Regions from separate parts of the Micromonospora chalcea genome, predicted to be linked through region 1. Evidence: predicted binding sites of a transcription regulator. Region 1 holds the regulator's gene; the other holds the start of a gene.
The links. The regulator HrcA, encoded in region 1, represses chaperone genes, less so after heat shock. The targets are predictions, from matches to a motif close to GGTTNGCACNCTCNNNNNGAGNGTGCNAACC.

Region 1 (5,913 bases):
CTTCTCCCGGAACGCCATGACGCCCTCACGCCCCTCGTCGGAGAGGAAGTACCCGGTGGACAGCGCCGCCAACTCGGCGATCTCGGCCCGCAGGTCCGTGGCGGCGGGCCGGCGCAGCAGCTCCTTCGCCCCGGCCAGCGCCCCCGGCGCACCCCTGACCAGCGAGGCGCAGTAACGCTCGACGGCGGCGTCCAGCTCGCCGGCCGGCACCGCGGCGGTGACCAGGCCGACCTCGGCGGCGCGGCGGCCGTCGAACGTGTCGCCGGTCAGGTACAGCTCGGCGGCGGCCCGCTGGTCCAGCCGGGGCAGCACGGTCGCCGAGATCACCGCCGGGATCACCCCGATCCGCACCTCGGTGAACGCGAACGTCGCCTCCTGCGCGCAGACCGCCAGGTCAGCGGCGGCGATCAGGCCCAGCCCACCGGCCCGGGCCGGCCCGGCGACCTTCGCGACCACCGGCTTCGGGCACTCCCGCACCGCCACCAGCACGTCGCCGAGCATCCCGGCGGGCACCGTGCCGCTGGCGTACGCGGCGGCGGTCTCCTTCAGGTCGGCGCCGGAGCAGAAGACCGGGCCGGTGTGGTCGAGCACGATCGCGCGTACCGCGTCGTCGGCGACCGCGTCGGCGAGCCCGGCCAGCAGCTGGGTCATCAGGGGGGTGGAGAGCGCGTTGCGGTTGTGCGGGCTGTCCAGGGTGAGGGTGGTCACCCCACGGGCCGTGGCGACTCGCACGAGAGCGTCCGGAGAGGTCATGCCGGGCACACTAGTGGCCATGCCCGGCGTCCTTCCAGAAGGCGAACCCGTCCCGCGCGACGGATCGCTGCCCGCCACCGCCCGTCGCGCCGTCGGCGCGCGCGGCTTCGGCGTGTACGTCCACGTGCCGTTCTGCGCCAGCCGGTGCGGTTACTGCGACTTCAACACGTACACCGCCTCCGAGCTGGGCGGCGGGGCGAGCCGGGAGACGTACGCCGACTCGGTGCTGGCCGAGCTGGCGCTGGCCGCCCGGGTGCTGGGCGACTCGCCGCCGCAGCGGGTCGACACCGTCTTCGTCGGCGGCGGCACGCCGACCCTGCTGCCCGCCGACGACCTGGCCCGGATCCTCGACGGCATCGACCGCGTCTGGGGGCTGGCCGCCGACGCGGAGGTGACCACCGAGGCCAACCCGGAGTCGGTGACCCCGGAGTCGCTCAAGACGCTGCGGGCGGCCGGCTACACCCGGATCTCGCTGGGCATGCAGTCCGCCGCGCCCGGGGTGCTCGCGGTGCTGGACCGGCGGCACAGCGCGGGCCGGGCCACCGCCGCCGCGCTGGAGGCGCGCGACGCCGGGTTCGAGCACGTGAACCTGGACCTGATCTACGGCACGCCGGGCGAGACGGCCGACGACTTCGCCGCCTCGCTGGCCCAGGTGGTCGACGCGGGGGTGGACCACGTCAGCGCGTACGCCCTGATCGTGGAGGACGGCACCCGGCTGGCCGCGCGGATGCGCCGGGGCGAGCTGCCGTACCCCTCCGACGACGTGGCGGCGGACCGCTACCTGGCCGCGGAGGCGGCGCTCGGCGCGGCCGGCTTCTCCTGGTACGAGGTGTCGAACTGGGCCCGCTCGGCGGCGGCGGCGTGCCGGCACAACCTGCTCTACTGGACCGGCGCCGACTGGTGGGGCCTGGGCCCGGGGGCGCACAGCCACGTCGGCGGCGTGCGCTGGTGGAACGTCAAGCACCCGAGCGCGTACGCGGCGCGGCTGGCCGAGGGCGCCTCGCCGGCACTGGCCCGGGAGGTGCTCAGCGCGGACGAGCAGCACATGGAGGACGTGATGCTGCGGGTGCGGCTCGCCTCCGGGCTGCCGCTGGACGTGCTGGACGAGCCCGGCCGGGCGGGCGCCGAGCGGGCCCGGGACGCCGGGCTGCTCGACGCCGGGGCGTACGCGCGGGGGCTTGTGGTGCTGACGCTGCGCGGACGGCTGCTGGCCGACGCGGTGGTACGCGACCTGCTGCCGTGACCGGCGCCGGCCGGCCGCCCCCTCGGCCGGCCGGCGGTGTCACTTCACGAAGTTGTAGGTCATCGGGTAGCGGTAGAGCATACCCTCGTTGGCCTTGACCCCGCCGATGATCCCGAAGATCAGCGGCACCAGCCAGACCAGCATCGGGACGAAGAACAGGATCCCGCAGGTGATGACCGTGATCACCCAGGCGAGGACGCTGGCGATGGTCCAGGTGATCTGGAAGTTCAGCGCCGCGACCGCGTGGGCGCGTACGGTCGGCGACTGCTGGCCGCGGGTCATCATCGCGATCAGCGGGGCGACCCAGCCGAGCAGACCGCCACCGATGATGACGCCCGCGGCGCCACCGAAGTGCGCCACCAGGGCCCAGGTCTTCTCGTCGTTGTTGGCGTACCCGGCCGGGCCGTAGCCGCCACCGCCGGGATAGCCGCCACCGGCGCCGTAGCCCGGCGCGCCGGCCGGCGGGGGGTAACCACCAGGGGGCGGGTAGCCGCCCGGCGGAGGCTGGGCACCGGGGGGCGGGTAGCCGCCCGGGGGCGGATAGTCACCGGGCGGGGGATACCCGCCCGCGCCCGGCGCGCCGGACAGTGGAGCGGTGGGCGGCTCGCCGGAGCCGTAGGGCGCCGACGGGTCGGGCTGGGGGCCGGAGTCCCCTGCTCCGGGAGGGCGAGGAGGTTCAGTCATGGAGGTCACGGTAGGGCCAGCGGGCAAGTCGCACCAGGGCGACACAGACCGAGCGTGACCGGCTGTTCGGCCCTGGCGTGCCGCGTGGTGTGGTGGGCCGCACCGCAGGTCCGTCAGGCGATCATCGCGTCGGTGGGGGTGCCGACGTAGACTGGCACTCGCTACAGTCGAGTGCCAGCCGCCCGGCGGATGCCGCGTGCCGGCCCGGCCGAGGTGTGTCAGGAGGTGGGGACATGGGTCTCGACGACCGCAAACTCGCCGTGCTGCGCGCGATCGTCGAGGACTACGTCGCCACGCAGGAGCCGGTGGGCAGCAAGGCCCTGGTCGAGCGGCACCAGCTCGGCGTCTCCCCGGCGACGGTGCGCAACGACATGGCGGTGCTGGAGGAGGAGGGCTACATCCGGCAGCCGCACACCAGCGCCGGCCGGGTGCCCACCGACCGCGGCTACCGCCTCTTCGTGGACCGGCTCTCCCGGGTCAAGCCGCTCAGCCCCGCCGAGCGCCGCGCCATCGAGCGCTTCCTGGTCGGCGCGGTCGACCTGGACGACGTGGTGCACCGCACGGTCCGGCTGCTCGCCCAGCTCACCCGGCAGGTCGCCGTGGTGCAGTACCCGAGCCTGGCCCGGTCCAAGGTGCGTCACCTGGAACTCGTGCCGATCTCCACCACCCGGCTGATGGTCGTCATGATCGCCGACACCGGCCGGGTCGAGCAGCGGCTCGTCGAGCTGCCCGCCCCGGTTCCCGCCGACGACGTGACCGACCTGCGCCGGCTGGTGAACGAGAAGCTCGTCGGCAGCCAGCTCTCCGAGACGCCGCCGCTGGTGCAGGCCCTGGTGGACGAGTCCGCGCCGCACCTGCGCCCGGCCATGACCACGCTGTCCACGGTGCTGCTGGAGACACTCGTGGAACGGCACGAGGAGCGCCTCGCGCTGGCCGGCCAGGCCAACCTCACCCGGGGCGGCCTGCTCGACTTCCAGGGCTCGCTGCGGCCGATCCTGGAGGCGCTCGAAGAAGAGGTAGTGCTGCTCAAACTGATCGGCGAGACCGAGCCGAGCACCACCCGCGTGCTGATCGGCGACGAGAACGAGTTCGACAACCTGCGGGCCGCCTCGGTGGTCAGCACCGGCTACGGACCGGGCAGCACCATCGTCGGTGGGCTCGGCGTGCTCGGGCCGACCCGGATGGACTACCCCGGCAATATCGCCATGGTGAGGGCCGTGGCACGCTACGTGGGCGAACTGCTGGCCCAGAACTGACCAGTCAGGGCCGACGGCCGGTTGCGGCCGACGACCGGAGCGACGCGAGACGAACATGAGGACACCTAACGCAGTGGCCAGGGACTACTACGGCATTCTCGGCGTGAGCCGGGAAGCCTCCGACGACGAGATCAAGCGCGCCTACCGCAAGCTGGCGCGGCAGTACCACCCGGACGTCAATCCGGACCCGGAGGCCCAGGAGAAGTTCAAGGACATCAACGCCGCGTACGAGGTCCTCTCGGACGACCGGAAACGGCAGATCGTCGACCTCGGCGGCGACCCGCTCGCCCCCGGCGGCGGTGGCATGGGCGGCCCGGGCGGGCCCGGCGGCGCCGGTCCGTTCGTCGGTTTCCAGGACATCATGGACGCGTTCTTCGGCGGCGCGGCGGGCGGCAGCCGGGGACCCCGGCCGCGCACCCGGCCCGGCGCGGACGCGATCCTGCGCCTGGAACTGGACCTCAACGAGACCGCGTTCGGCGTCGAGGCGCCGATCACCGTCGACACCGCGGTGCTCTGCACCACCTGCTCCGGCGCCGGCACCGCCGCCGGCACCCACCTGGCCACCTGCGAGGCGTGCGCCGGCCGGGGCGAGGTGCAGTCGGTGCAGCGCACGTTCCTCGGCCAGGTGGTCTCCGCCCGGCCGTGCACCGTCTGCCAGGGCTACGGCACCACCATCCCGCATGCCTGCCCGACCTGCGCCGGTGAGGGCCGGGTGCGTACCCGCCGCTCGCTGACCGTCAAGATCCCGGCCGGCGTCGAGGACGGCATGCGGATCCGCCTGGCCCAGCAGGGCGAGGTCGGCCCGGGCGGCGGCACCGCCGGCGACCTCTACGTGGAGATCCACGAGCGGCCGCACGACGTCTACTCCCGCAAGGGCGACGACCTGCACTGCCGGGTGACGGTGCCGATGACCGCCGCCGCGCTCGGCACCCGGCTGACCATCAAGACGCTGGACAGCGAGGAGACCGTCGACGTCAAGCCCGGCACCCAGCCCGGCAGCACGCTGCGGCTGCGCGCCCGGGGCGTACCGCACCTGCGCGGCACCGGCCGGGGTGACCTCTACGTGCACCTGGACGTGCGTACCCCGACCAAGCTCGACGCCGACCAGGAGCGGATGCTGCGCGACTTCGCCAAGACCCGCGGCGAGGAGGTCGCCGAGCTGACCAAGCAGGGCGGCTTCTTCTCCCGGATGCGCGACGCCTTCAACGGGCACGCCTGAGGTGTCCGCCCCGCTGTTCCTGGTCGAGGCGCTGCCCACCGGTGACACGCTGACGCTGGACGGCCCGGAGGGCCACCACGCGGCCACCGTGCAGCGGCTGCGGGCCGGTGAGGAGCTGCTGCTCGCCGACGGCCGGGGCGGCACCGCCGCCGCGGTGGTCACCGCCGTCGGCCGGGGCACGCTCGACCTGCGCGTCACCAGCCGGGGGTACGCGGACGCGCCCGTCCCGCGGCTCGTCGTGGTGCAGGGCATCGCCAAGGGTGACCGGGGTGAACTCGCCGTGCAGGCGATGACCGAGGTCGGGGTGGACGAGATCGTGCCGTGGGCGGCGTCCCGCTCGGTGGCGCAGTGGCGCGGCGACCGGGGCGTACGGGCCCGGCAGAAGTGGGTGGCCACCGCCCGGGAGGCGGCCAAGCAGGCCCGCCGCCCGTGGCTGCCGGTGGTGGCCGGCGCCCCGGACGAGTCCACCGCCACGGTGGCCCGCCGGATCGCCGGCGCGGCTGCCGCGTTCGTGCTGCACGAGGGCGCGCAGGACCGGCTGACCACAGTCGACCTGCCGACGGCCGGGGAGATCGTCCTGGTGGTCGGCCCAGAAGGCGGCATCGCCGACCACGAGCTGGCCACGTTCGCCGAGGCGGGCGCCCGCACGGTCCGCCTGGGCCCGTCGGTGCTGCGTACGTCCACAGCGGGCGTGGCCGCCCTGACAGTCCTGGCCACCCGCCTGACCCACTGGTAGCGGGGGAGGGGTGGGTCAGGAG
Region 2 (5,913 bases), 610 kb from region 1:
GGATCACGCCGATCTTCGGCTTCTTGGCGTTGGAGCCGCCGGCCTCGTCGGAAGAACCGCCGTTGTCACCGCAGGCGGCCATGCTGCCGGTCGCGAGGAGACCGACGGCCGCGAAGGTGAGGAAGCCCTTGCGCATGTGCAGGGTCCTTTCGGAGGTGGGGGAGTGGTGATGTTTTGTTGTGTCCGGCAACGTATTCCCCGCCTCCCATGCGCCGCAAGACTGCCGAGGTCAGAAGTTTGTTGGCGGCGGTAACAATTCAGCAACGCGGTTGTCACCCGCGGGACACCGCCGGGAGAGCGTGCTCCGGGAACGCTCCCACACGTACCGTCACGAGCCCGCTCAGGCAGCGGCGATCGATGCCGTGGCCGCCCCGGTGAGCGCCACCAGATCCGTCGGCGTGAGCTGCACCTGCAATCCCCGGCGGCCCGCCGACACGTACACGGTCGGGTGCGCCAGCGCCGAGGAGTCGACGACTGTCGGTAGCCGCTTACGTTGGCCGAGCGGACTGATGCCGCCCCGCACGTACCCGGTCGCCCGCTCGGCCACCGCCCGGTCCGCCATCACCGCGCGCTTGCCGCCCACCGCGGCGGCCAGCGCCTTCAGGTCCAGCTCGCCGGTCACCGGCACCACCGCCACGGTCAGCCCGCCGTCGACCTCGGTGACCAGCGACTTGAACACCCGGTCCGGTGCCACCCCGAGCGCCGCGGCCACGAGCGCGCCGTAGTTCGGCGCGTCCGGCGAGACGTCGTACGGGTGGATGCTGTGGGCGATCTTCCGCTTGCTCAGCAACGCGATCGCCGGAGTGCCAGGGCCCGCCACGGGCTCAAGCTAACCCGCGCGCCGCGACACCGCGAGCTGGAAACGTGAGCCGGGTCAGCCGCCGACCGGAACCGGCCGGCACACGAGCACCGTGGGGTCGCCCGCCACCCGGGTCAGCACCAGGTCGGCCGCCGCCTCGCCGGACAGCCGCAGGTCACGGCGCAGCTTTTCCGGCTCCAGCGCCGACCCGCGCTTGCGGATCTCCACCCGGCCGACCCGGCGCTCCCGCAGCAGGGCGCGCAGCCGCTTCAGCGAGAACGGCAGCACGTCGGTGATCTCCAGACAGCGGGCGAACGGGGTGGGCCGGGCCTCGTCGGCGTACAGGTAGGCGATCGACGGGTCGGCGAGCGTGGCGTCGAGGTCGGCGGCCAACTCGGCGACCAGGTGCGCGCGGACGACCGCCGGGTCCGGGTCGTAGAGGAAGCGCCGGACCGGCCCCACCTCCGCTTCCTGCGCGCCCGTGCCGGTGAGGTGATAGGAAGGGACCCTTTTACTACCGGAGGCGTTAAGAAGGGGCCCTTCCTTCTCGCGCAGCAGGGTGGCGCGGCGGGGGACCTCGGCCAGCTCGCCGCACCAGAGCGCGGCCTCGACCAGGTCGCCGTCCACGCTCACCCACTCCGCCTCGGCGCCCGCCGGGATCAGCGCGTGGTCCAGCCCCGGCGCGACCTTCACCACTGTGCGCGGCACCCGCGCGGCGAGACCGGTGACGAAGTCCCACGGCGGGGAGTAGGAGTTCGGGTCGAAGACGCGCCGCCCGGTGCCGGCCCGCCGCCGCGCCGGATCGCAGAACGCGCCTTCGACGCGGCTCACGTCGAACTCCGTGGCGTCGCCGCACTCGACTGTCACCAGATCGGCGAGCCCGGCCGCCTCGGCGTTCGCGGCGGCCATCGCGGCGGTCAGCGGGTCGGCCTCCACCGCGTACACCCGGATGCCGGCGCGGGCGGCGGTGAGCGCGTCGGCGCCCAGGCCGCAACCCAGGTCGGCCAGCGTGGTCACGCCCGCGGCGCGCAGCCGTGCGGCCCGGCGGCCGGCGACCACCCCGCGGGTGGCCTGCTCCAGCCCGGGCCGGGTGAGGAACATCCCGGCCGCCGCCGCGCCGAACTTGCCTGCTGCCCGGCGGCGCAGCTCGGCCTGGGTCAGCGCGGCGGCGGCGAGGTCGCCCGGAATCCCGGCCGAGCGCAGCGCGGCCGCCGCCGCCAGCGGGTCGCCGCCGGCCACCCGCCCGGCCGCGGCGAGCGCCGCCGACCCCTCGGGGGTACGCAGCACGGCGAGCAGGTCGAGATCCACGCGCCCATTCTCCCGGGCCGGTTCCGGCGCGACACGGAGGGCGACGCGCGTTGGCACTCTCCTTGACGGAGTGCTAGCCGAGGAATAACCTGCGATTAGCACTCTCACCCTGAGGGTGCCAACGCCCGAGCCTCGTGCCCGGGGGTTGAGCGCCAGGCGGACCGGCACCCGCGACGACGGCCCCGCCCGGTGGCATGTGGCAGATTGACGCTGGTCGGCACGCCGGCCGGCAACGACACCAAGTACCCGGGAGGGTATGCCCGTGACTACCGCGACCAAGGTTGCGATCAAGCCGCTCGAGGACCGCATCGTGGTCCAGGCGAACGAGGCCGAGACCACCACCGCCTCGGGCATCGTGATCCCCGACACCGCCAAGGAGAAGCCGCAGGAGGGCACCGTCCTCGCTGTCGGCCCGGGCCGGATCGACGACAAGGGCAACCGCGTGCCGATCGACGTGAAGGTCGGCGACACCGTCCTCTACTCGAAGTACGGCGGCACCGAGGTCAAGTACGCCGGCGAGGAGTACCTGGTGCTCTCCGCCCGCGACGTCCTCGCGGTCATCGAGAAGTAAGCAACCGATCAGTGTCGTTGCCCCGGTCCGGCTCGCCGGGCCGGGGCAACGTCGCTTCGAAGGGATACTGATGGCGAAGATCCTCAGCTTCTCGGACGACGCCCGGCACCTGCTCGAGCACGGTGTCAACGCCCTCGCGGACGCGGTCAAGGTCACCCTCGGCCCGCGCGGGCGCAACGTCGTCCTGGACAAGAAGTTCGGTGCGCCCACGATCACCAACGACGGCGTGACCATCGCCAAGGAGATCGAGCTCACCAACCCGTACGAGAACCTCGGCGCGCAGCTGGTCAAGGAGGTGGCGACCAAGACCAACGACGTCGCCGGCGACGGGACCACCACCGCCACCGTGCTGGCCCAGGCCATGGTCCGCGAGGGCCTGCGCAACGTGGCCGCCGGCGCCAACCCGACCGGCCTGAAGCGGGGCATCGACGCGGCGGCCGCCAAGGTCTCCGAGGCGCTGCTCGGCAAGGCCGTCGAGGTCGCCGGCAAGGAGTCGATCGCGCACGTCGCGACCGTCTCCGCGCAGGACGCCGCGATCGGCGAGCTGATCGCCGAGGCGATGGAGAAGGTCGGCCGCGACGGCGTCATCACCGTCGAGGAGGGCTCCGCGCTCGTCACCGAGCTGGAGGTGACCGAGGGTCTGCAGTTCGACAAGGGCTTCATCTCGCCGAACTTCGTCACCGACCTGGAGGCGCAGGAGGCGGTCCTGGAGGACCCGTACATCCTGATCACCACCCAGAAGATCTCGGCGATCGAGGAGCTGCTGCCGCTGCTGGAGAAGGTTCTCCAGAACAACAAGCCGCTGCTCATCGTCGCCGAGGACGTCGAGGGCCAGGCCCTGTCGACGCTCGTGGTCAACGCGCTGCGCAAGACCGTCAAGGTCTGCGCGGTCAAGGCCCCCGGCTTCGGCGACCGCCGCAAGGCGATGCTCCAGGACATGGCGATCCTGACCGGCGCCGAGCTGGTCGCCCCGGAGCTGGGCTACAAGCTCGACCAGGTCGGCCTGGAGGTGCTCGGCACCGCCCGCCGCGTCGTGGTCGACAAGGAGAACACCACTGTCGTCGACGGTGGCGGGCAGGCCTCCGAGGTCGCCGACCGGGTCGCCCAGATCCGCAAGGAGATCGAGGCCTCCGACTCGGAGTGGGACCGGGAGAAGCTGGCCGAGCGGCTGGCGAAGCTCTCCGGCGGCATCGCCGTGATCAAGGTCGGCGCGGCCACCGAGGTCGAGATGAAGGAGCGCAAGCACCGCATCGAGGACGCCATCGCCGCGACCAAGGCCGCGGTCGAGGAGGGCACGGTCCCGGGTGGCGGCGCCGCCCTGGCCCAGATCCTGCCGGCGCTCGACGACGACCTGGGCTTCACCGGTGACGAGAAGGTCGGCGTCTCGATCGTGCGCAAGTCGCTCGTCGAGCCGCTGCGCTGGATCGCCCAGAACGCCGGCCACGACGGCTACGTGGTGGTGCAGAAGGTCGTCGGCAAGGACTGGGGCCACGGCCTCGACGCCGCCACCGGCGAGTACGTCGACCTGGCCAAGTCCGGCATCATCGACCCGGTGAAGGTGACCCGCAACGCGGTCAGCAACGCCGCCTCGATCGCCGGCCTGCTGCTCACCACCGAGAGCCTCGTGGTGGAGAAGCCGGCCGAGCCGGAGCCGGCCGCCGGTGGCCACGGCCACTCGCACGGGCACGGCCACCAGCACGGCCCGGGCTTCTGACCCGAGGAGTACGCCCGACGTCAGGGCACACCGCCGACCCGGTGGTGTGCCCTGACGCATATGTCCTTACGGATCGCTGACGAGATTGGCAGCCGGGCCCGCGGGGCGACCAGACTGGAGCCCGTGAGCACCCTCTCCCCCCGCCGGGCGGCGTCGGCCGGTGTCGTCGCCGCCGTGGTGGCGCTCGGCGCCGCCGAACCCGTTGCGGTCCTGACCGGCCCCCGGTCGGCTCCGCTCGTCGCCGTCGGCGGACTCGTCGTCGACCTGGTGCCCGAGCCGCTCAAGCAGTTCGCCATCAGCGTCTTCGGCACGTACGACAAGATCGCGCTGCTGATCGGGACGGCGCTGCTGCTGGCCGCCTTCGGGGCGCTGCTCGGTCTGGCGGCGGTCCGGCGGCTGGCGATCGGCCTGGCCGGCATCGCCGCGTTCGCCGCGCTCGGTGTCGCCGCCGCGCTGACCCGGGCCGGCGCTGACGCGTTCGACGCGCTGCCCTCCCTGATCGGCGGCGGACTCGGCGCGCTGACGCTCTGGGCGTTCGTGGCCGGCCCGCTGGGCGCCGACCCGGCGCACCGGAAGCGACCGGGGCGCGACCGGTCCGACGCCGTGCGACGCGACCGGGCCGGGACCGGCCCGGCGGAGCGCGACGGGGCCGCTTCGGCGGACGGCGAGCCGCCGTCCGCGTCGCCCCCGCCATCCGCCCCGCCTCCGGCGGTCGCCGCGCTGGCCCGGGAGGGGGAGACGCCGGGCGGCTGGGAGCCGGCCCGGCCCGACGACGCGGAGTCGCGACGACGGTTCCTGCGTGGCGCCGGGCTGCTCACCGGCGCGGCTGCGGTGGCCGGGCTGGGCGGGCACTGGCTGGCCGGCCGGCGTGGCGTGTCGACGGCCCGGGACGCGGTGACGCTGCCCGCCCCGGCCGCGCCCGCCCCACCGCTGCCGGCCGGAGCCGACCTGTCGCTGTCCCGGCTCGCGCCGTACGTCACGCCGAACCGGGAGTTCTACCGGATCGACACCGCGCTGGTGGTGCCGCAGGTGGACCCGGTCACCTGGCGGCTGCGCATCCACGGGCGGGTCCGCAACCCGATCGAGCTGAGCTTCGACGACCTGCTCGCCCGCCCGATGGTCGAGCGCTACGTGACGCTCGCCTGCGTCTCCAACGAGGTGGGCGGCGACCTGATCGGCAACGCGCGCTGGCTTGGCGTACCGATCAGGGAACTGCTGGACGAGGCCGACCCGGAGGACGGGGCGGACCAGGTCGTCGGGCGCGCCGTCGACGGCTGGACGTGCGGCACGCCCACCTCGGTGCTGCGCGACGGGCGGGACGCGCTGCTCGCGGTCGGCATGAACGGCGAGCCGCTGCCGATCCAGCACGGCTTCCCGGTGCGGATGGTGGTGCCGGGCCTCTACGGGTACGTCTCCGCGTGCAAGTGGATCACCGAGCTGGAGCTGACCAGCTTCGCCGACTTCGACGCGTACTGGGTGCCGCGCGGCTGGTCAGCGCAGGGCCCGATCAAGACGCAGTCC

Region 2: groES (co-chaperone GroES) is a predicted target of HrcA. The motif match lies at 2,201-2,231, and genes of this name have one in related genera.

Annotation. Positions count from the first base shown of each region.
Region 1 covers NZ_CP118233.1:3,360,904-3,366,816, reverse strand. The annotation lists gene PVK74_RS14530 (enoyl-CoA hydratase-related protein) at 1-753, opposite strand, end outside; gene hemW (radical SAM family heme chaperone HemW) at 773-1,996, shown strand; gene PVK74_RS14520 (DUF4870 domain-containing protein) at 2,036-2,680, opposite strand; gene hrcA (heat-inducible transcriptional repressor HrcA) at 2,914-3,936, shown strand; gene dnaJ (molecular chaperone DnaJ) at 4,010-5,155, shown strand; gene PVK74_RS14505 (16S rRNA (uracil(1498)-N(3))-methyltransferase) at 5,157-5,891, shown strand; gene PVK74_RS14500 (SDR family NAD(P)-dependent oxidoreductase) at 5,907-5,913, opposite strand, start outside.
Region 2 covers NZ_CP118233.1:3,968,202-3,974,114, reverse strand. The annotation lists gene PVK74_RS17340 (sugar ABC transporter substrate-binding protein) at 1-136, opposite strand, end outside; gene ybaK (Cys-tRNA(Pro) deacylase) at 341-820, opposite strand; gene PVK74_RS17330 (THUMP-like domain-containing protein) at 875-2,107, opposite strand; gene groES (co-chaperone GroES) at 2,364-2,678, shown strand; gene groL (chaperonin GroEL) at 2,749-4,392, shown strand; gene PVK74_RS17315 (sulfite oxidase) at 4,516-5,913, shown strand, end outside.